2 linked regions of the Thermogutta terrifontis genome follow. The protein of the gene in region 2 interacts with the protein of the main gene of each other region in a pairwise test. Links are inferred from orthologs where the notes say so. Each region holds a gene or a part of one and is shown on either strand. Other genes may lie near its edges.

What was found.
Region 1: the proteins of THTE_RS15910 (region 2) and priA interact in binary tests that used the Escherichia coli proteins (3 or more experiments, as listed by UniProt). The link is inferred for Thermogutta terrifontis from one-to-one orthologs.

The regions. Positions count from the first base shown.
Region 1 is NZ_CP018477.1:2,552,496-2,555,770, reverse strand. What follows is about bases 61-3,018. They hold priA (replication restart helicase PriA), read right to left. Parts: upstream 2,695-3,018; coding sequence 427-2,694; downstream 61-426. Other genes in these bases: THTE_RS09455 (hypothetical protein), read right to left, coding at 2,715-3,018; THTE_RS09465 (ATP-binding protein), read right to left, coding at 61-273. Outside these bases: more of THTE_RS09465, read right to left, coding at 1-60; more of THTE_RS09455, read right to left, coding at 3,019-3,275.
Region 2 is NZ_CP018477.1:4,301,619-4,304,875, forward strand. What follows is about bases 318-3,257. They hold THTE_RS15910 (single-stranded DNA-binding protein), read right to left. Parts: upstream 2,043-3,257; coding sequence 1,593-2,042; downstream 318-1,592. Other genes in these bases: THTE_RS15900 (serine hydrolase domain-containing protein), read right to left, coding at 318-654; rplI (50S ribosomal protein L9), read right to left, coding at 882-1,430; rpsF (30S ribosomal protein S6), read right to left, coding at 2,138-2,575; pth (aminoacyl-tRNA hydrolase), read right to left, coding at 2,668-3,240. Also shown: more of THTE_RS15900, read right to left, coding at 1-317. UniProt on the Escherichia coli protein: Plays an important role in DNA replication, recombination and repair. Binds to ssDNA and to an array of partner proteins to recruit them to their sites of action during DNA metabolism. Acts as a sliding platform that migrates on DNA via reptation.

The sequences.
Region 1 (3,275 bases), 1.7 Mb from region 2 along the record:
TTCTGTCAAGTAATCCACAAAATCTTTGTTTGGCTCCATGGCGGCGTAATGCTTGGTCAGCATCACCTGATCGGCAAGCAGGCGAGCGGTATCCGGGTTCTGGCGGGTGACCACCTCTCCCGTGACCCGCCAGTATAGAAGCACACTCACAGCAATGACCAGCACCAGGAAAACGCCAAACAAGAAAAGGCATTTGACCTCGAGGCTGGTTTCCACGAGGGCCCTGTTGAGACGCCGTTGAGGAATTCGCGGTGAATTGACGGAAGAGGCCATTGCTGCTACAGAGGGAACATGGTTTACCTATTCTACGCTTTTATCTTAGTCAATCCGCAACAAACAGAAAACACGAGAATTTTTGCTCTCGACGACACGTCGGCCATGATAAATCGCTTTTAGATCACTCTTTTTAGGTCATTTTGCCACCCCTTACAGCATATCCACAGGGTCCACGTCCACGACGTAGCTCACGTGGCGTGCGTCCTCGAGCGACTGAAGGCCACAGCGGACAAGTGCGCGGACGAGATTCTCGTCTTTACCCAGAATTTGAATATGATAACGGTATTTTCCCCGCAATTTCATGAGAGGAGCGGGCGCAGGACCGACCAGTCGGACGGCATCGGGACGGCCTGTTTGGGAGAGGGCCTCCAAGATCGCCCGGGCTACTCGCTCCGCCCAGCCAGCTGCCTCCACTTCTTTTTCAGCCGAGATGACCAGTCGAACCAACCTGGTGATCGGCGGATAACCGAACGCCGTTCGGATTGGCAGTTCCTGCGCAGCAAAACCCTCGAAGTCGTGCCGCACCGCCGATTGGATGGCAGAATGTTCGGGACTGAAAGTTTGAACCAGCACGAGACCTCCATGCGGTCCCCGACCGGTCCGGCCTGCCACCTGTGTCACCAATTGAAACGTACGCTCCGCCGCACGAAAGTCTGGAAAGTGGAGGGCCGTGTCGGCGTTGACCACACCCACAAGTGTTACGTTAGGAAAGTCCAGGCCTTTAGCAATCATCTGGGTTCCCAAGAGGATTTGAATCTTGCCCTCGCGGAAGAGCCGGAATGCCCGCTCGTAGGCCTCCCGGCTCCGCATTGAATCGGCGTCCATCCGCAAGCATGTGGCCTCAGGGAACCGGGCCTTGACCTCGGCCTCGAGTCGTTCCGTCCCGACTCCGCTAAACCGGATTGCCACCGACTGGCATTCAGGGCAGGTTTTTGGAGAAGGGGCCTCATGACCGCAATAGTGGCACAGGACTTTGCCGAAGCTCCGGTGGTGCGTCAAGGCAATCTCGCAGTCGGGGCACATCAGCACGTAACCGCAGGCCGAACACTGCACATGCGTTGCGAACCCCCGGCGATTGAGCAGCAGAATCACCTGCCCGCCGTTTTCCAGGGCTTCGTGGATAGCCGCGTGAAGTTGTCGGGTGATCACACCCCGGCTTACCCGGCCGTGCTTGGGTTGACGGAGATCGATTGGCTTGACGGCCGGCAGCGTTCGGCCACCAATGCGCTCAGGCAAGCGAATCAGCATGAACTCGCCTTGCTGGGCGCGATACCAGCTTTCCAACGACGGTGTTGCCGACCCCAGAACGAGGGGAATGCGTTCGAGTTGGGCACGGTGGAGAGCCACATCGCGTGCGTGATATCGGGGAGCGGCTTCCTGCTTAAAGGATGTTTCATGCTCTTCATCCATCACGATAAGCCCCAGCCTGGGCGTAGGGGCAAAAACGGCACTTCGGGCACCCACGACCACCTGCACCTGCCCGGAAGCGATCCAGTCCCATTGGGCGGCCCGCTCGGCATCCGTGAGATGACTGTGGAGAACAGCGACATGGTCAAATCGGCTGCGGAAGCGTTCAACGGTCTGCGGAGTGAGACTGATTTCGGGGACAAGGACAATGGCCTGCTTTCCCCGCTTCACTACGTGCTCAATGGCCTGGATGTAAACTTCGGTCTTGCCGCTGCCCGTCACGCCGTATATAAGAAAACCCCGATATTCCTCGCATCGCACTGCTTCGAGGATGATTTCCAGCGCCTGTCGTTGCTGCTGGTTGAGAACTAACCTGTCTTGCCGTGGAAGAGTTGCGGCAACCGGCTCGCTGTGCCGAACTCTTGCCATTTCCTTGACCAGGATTCCACGTTTGACAAGATTGTCGAGTACGGCCGCGGTACAGCCAGCGTTTCGGGTGAGTTCGTCGCGCGGAAGCCGGTGCTCGGATGCCTGCAAAAGAACAGCCACCACCCTGGCCTGCTTCTCCGTGAGTGATGGAAATGCATCGACGGGGCCAGCCAGGCGATAATGGGGAACCAGGCGTGTGCCGGCCTGGTTACGCACGCAGGCCGGTATGACGGTTTCCAGAACAGTCCCCAAAGGACAGAGGTAATATTCCGCCATCCACTGGGCCAGTCGCAACAGAGCGGGCGTGAGAAGCGGAGCCTCATCGATAAGACCCGCGACGTCTTTCAGTTGGGGGCTGTCCGTCTCTTCGCAAATTTCGAGACAGTACGCGACCACCGGGCGGTTGGATTTTCCCAGAGGCACGCGGATCCGCTGGCCGGCAGCGATCTTCCCCACAAGCGTTTTTGGAATCCGATAGTCAAAAACGCCCTCGGGGCCGGATTCAAACACAACTTTGGCTACCAGAACACGCTTCGCCGGGGAAGTGTCTTCGAGGCCGGAAAAAAGCGAAAGCTGTTTCACGTTTCTCACTGCATCCGGCGTCAATTCGCTTGACCAGGCAATACATCCAGGACCGCGACTCCTTCTCCCTCCAGGGTGAGTTCCACCTGACGGTTCTGAACAGGATGGGCCGTTCCCCGGAGGAGTTCTCGTATAGACGGGCCGATCTCGACGTCAGGGTCGAAAGTGACCAGCACTCTTGTTTTCTCTGAAGTGTCATTAAACACAGTGAAATACCGATTGCCGAAGCGTTCCACATAGACCCGTGGATGAGAAGACCGCGCGTTTGTGATCGGTTCCCAGCCTGCCTCGGCGACGAGTTTGCAAAGCGGCACATATTTTTTGAAAAGGGGGCGATCTCGGTTGTACAGCTCGGGGCGCGAGAAGTAATGCCCGGTGGACGCATTCGGGCTGAAGAAACTCGGAAACATGCCATACGCGAGCGACCTCGCCATATATTTTTCCACGTGTTGGTAATCGAACTGATCAAAGTTCGTGTTCATGAGAAAACAGTAGGGCTTCTTTCCACAGAGAGCCCGACGATACAGCAGTTCGCCATCGCTCATGGGCTGCCACTTTCCATTGCGATTCCAATCAGTCTC
Region 2 (3,257 bases):
GGACTGACCCGTCACGACCTCGATAATGCGTCCGCAGACCGTCAGTCCGGGAGAATAGGCCCACCGTTCGCCCGGCTCGAAAGTTAAACCATCTCGCGCCAGCTTGGCCACTGTTTCTGCCAAAGTGGCCTCCGTCCGCTGTGACCCCGTCAGGCCTGACGTGTGAGTCAAAAGATGTCGTACGAGAAGTGGTTTCTCCGGTGGTCTGCCATTGACTTTGACGTCTGCGAATTCGGGCAGGTACTTGGCCACGGGATCATCCAAACCCACTTTTCCACGATCCACGAGGATCATGAGTCCTGTCGCCGTGATGGGCTTGGTCATTGAGGCGATTTGGAAGAGAGAGTCTTTTTGCATGGGAGTTTTGGCATCGAGATCCGCCCACCCTACCGCTTCCCAGTGAACAATCTTTCCCCCTCTCGCCAGGAGCGTCACAGCCCCCGCAATTTCTTTGTCGGCCACAAACTGTTCCATCCGGGACCGGATTTTCGAAAGAACGTCACCTCTCAGACCAACATCTTCCGGCTTTGCCTGCGGAAGCGGCCAGTGCGTGCTGGTTTCCTCGGCAACGGCGGCCGAAAGCACCAGCGACAGGAAGCAAGTGACCACCAACGTCATCCAGCGACAGCGGCATCCAGTAAGGGCAGCTTTCATCGCGACTTCTCCTCCTAAGGTGTCCAGTTCAGCGCCCGTTAGCCAACACGAAAAGCGGCTTCCAAGAATAGCTCCATTGTGGCCGTCGCGACAAGCGGTGTCAAAACCCCACCAACCTACCGTTACGCCGGGGCGGCCAGACAGAAAGAGCGCGTACCGAGAAGAGCGCAAAAAAAATCCCCTAGCAGGGGATCAAAACTCTAACTCCGCGAGGTCGCGCAAATCGTTTACTTTTTGCCACCCGGCTGCGTATCACCCACCGTGGGAACCACCCACACTTTGAGATCCGCCTCGATATCATGTCCGAGGTGGATCCGCACCGTGTACAAGCCGAGTTCCTTGAGAGGCCCCTGCAAACGAACCTGATCCGGCGATACGTTGACGTTCTGGGCCTTTAACGCCTTGGAAATCTCGTTGGGACCGACCGACCCGTAAAGATGCCCTTCCTCGTTGGCGTTGGCTTCGATCGAAATGCTCATCTGAGAGATATTTTCCGCCAGTTGCCGGAGGCTCGAGATCCGAGCCCGTTCGATCTCCAGCAATCGGGCCTTGTGTTTTTCCACCATCCGTTTGTGGTGGTCCGTCGCGATGGTGGCGAGTCCCTGAGGAATGAGATAATTGACGGCATAGCCGCGTTTGACTTCCACAACGTCCCCCGCCTTGCCGAGGTGCTCCACATTTTGCACGAGTAAAAGCTGAACACCTCCGTGAGGACCTCGCGGTAATCCACGAACCCCATGCTGCCGGGATTTCTTCTTACCTTTCAGCTGGTTCATAAGCCAACCTCAAACCAAGTGTTTTTCCGCGTCCTGTAAAAGGACTGGTCTGTTGTTCTGTTTCTTCGCTTCTCGAACCAACCACTCCGACGCTCGCCACACGGATGCCGCGGTTGCGTGCTTCACGGAAAGGCCATCAAGCCGCCCAATACCAGCTCGGCATCAGAAAGGCACATCGTCCTCTGGCGGGAAATCCTCGACCGGGGCAACGTCCGGTGTTGGAGTTCCACTTCCCGCCCCCGCAGCCGAGGCCCTCCCTCCGGCGTTGATGTTGTTTCCTGCCCCGCGGCCACCCAGCATTTGCATCCGCTCCGCCACGACACGCAACTTGGAACGTTTTTCCCCTTCCTTTTCCCACGTGTCGAGGCGTAAACGTCCCTCGATCAACACCGGTGAGCCTTTCGTGAGATACTCCCCCGCGACTTCTGCGGTCCGGCCCCAAAGTGTCACGTCGACGTAAACGACCTCCTCGACCCACTCCCCCGTCGAACTCTTCCGACGTTCGTTGACGGCGATTCCGATATCACACACCGCCGTTCCACTGGGGGTGTAACGAACCTCGGGATCCCTCGTCAAATTTCCCACCAAAATGACCCGATTGAAACTCGCCATACTTTCCACCTCCCACCCGCGAGGTCCCCCGAGCCGCGGATTATTTGCCAGCACGTGCTAGAAGCTGCACGCTGGAGGGAGGAAGCTCGCCGCTTTCATTCGTCCACGACGTCGGCGTCTTCCATTTCCTCCACGTCCGCCTCGTCGTCGATCTCTTCATCCACCCCCAGATCCGCCTCGGACACGGTGCGAACGGCCACCTGCCCGCCTCGCGCGTGCTCGACGAGGACGTCGATAATCCGCGGATCAATTTTGATGTGCATAAACCGCAGGATATCCGGCGCAAGTTGCAGGCGGCGGCGGATCTCCTCCATTTTTGTGCTTTCACACTTGAAGTAAATCAGCCAATATGTGCCCCGCCGCTGCTTTTTGATCGGGTACGCCAGTCGGCGTTCCTCCCAAATACGGCTCACCAGAATTTCCGCGCCGTATTCCGTCAAAACGTCGGTAATCTGCCGGACCACACCGTCGGGGTCACGAGCAAACTTGTTGGAATCCAGAATGTAAAGACCTTCGTAAAAATTCTGCGCCAAATGACCACTCCTTCCACTCAATGGCACCTACTACGGAGCGCTCAATATATTCTTGACCCGCACCACTCCACGGACAGCGTCACTGACCACCGTCAGCGATCGCCCGCATTATAGCGGTTCATACATGCCTGTATGCCTTGATGCACCCAGAGTTCCACACCGTCGGCCGCCCGACGATACGCCTCCCGCATGACCGCCTCTTCCTCCGGCATAAATCGGGAGAGCACAAACCGAACCGCATCCTGACCCGGCGGCGGTGCCCCGATTCCGATTCGCAACCTCGGAACGGCCTCCGTCCCAAGGACCCGAATCACATCCGCCAATCCCTTGTGCCCCCCCGCGGAACCTCGCGCCCGAAACCGCAGCCTGCCGAGCGGCAGGTTCATATCATCGCAAATCACCAAAATATCCTCGGGCGAAAGCTTGTAAAAATCTTTCACCGCCCCGACACTCTGGCCACTGCGATTCATGTACGTCGTCGGGCTGAGCAGGAGGACCCTCGTCCCATCTATCGTAACGTCCAACGTCTCGCCCGAAAACCGACGCCTCACTTGCTGCCCCTCTGCGAAACGGCGGGCAAGCTCCCGAAGCACTTCATAACCGACGTTGTGGCGGGTACCCTCATATTCGCGGCCAGGATTCCCCAAGCCCACAACGACTTTCATGGGTGGCAGTTCCGTCG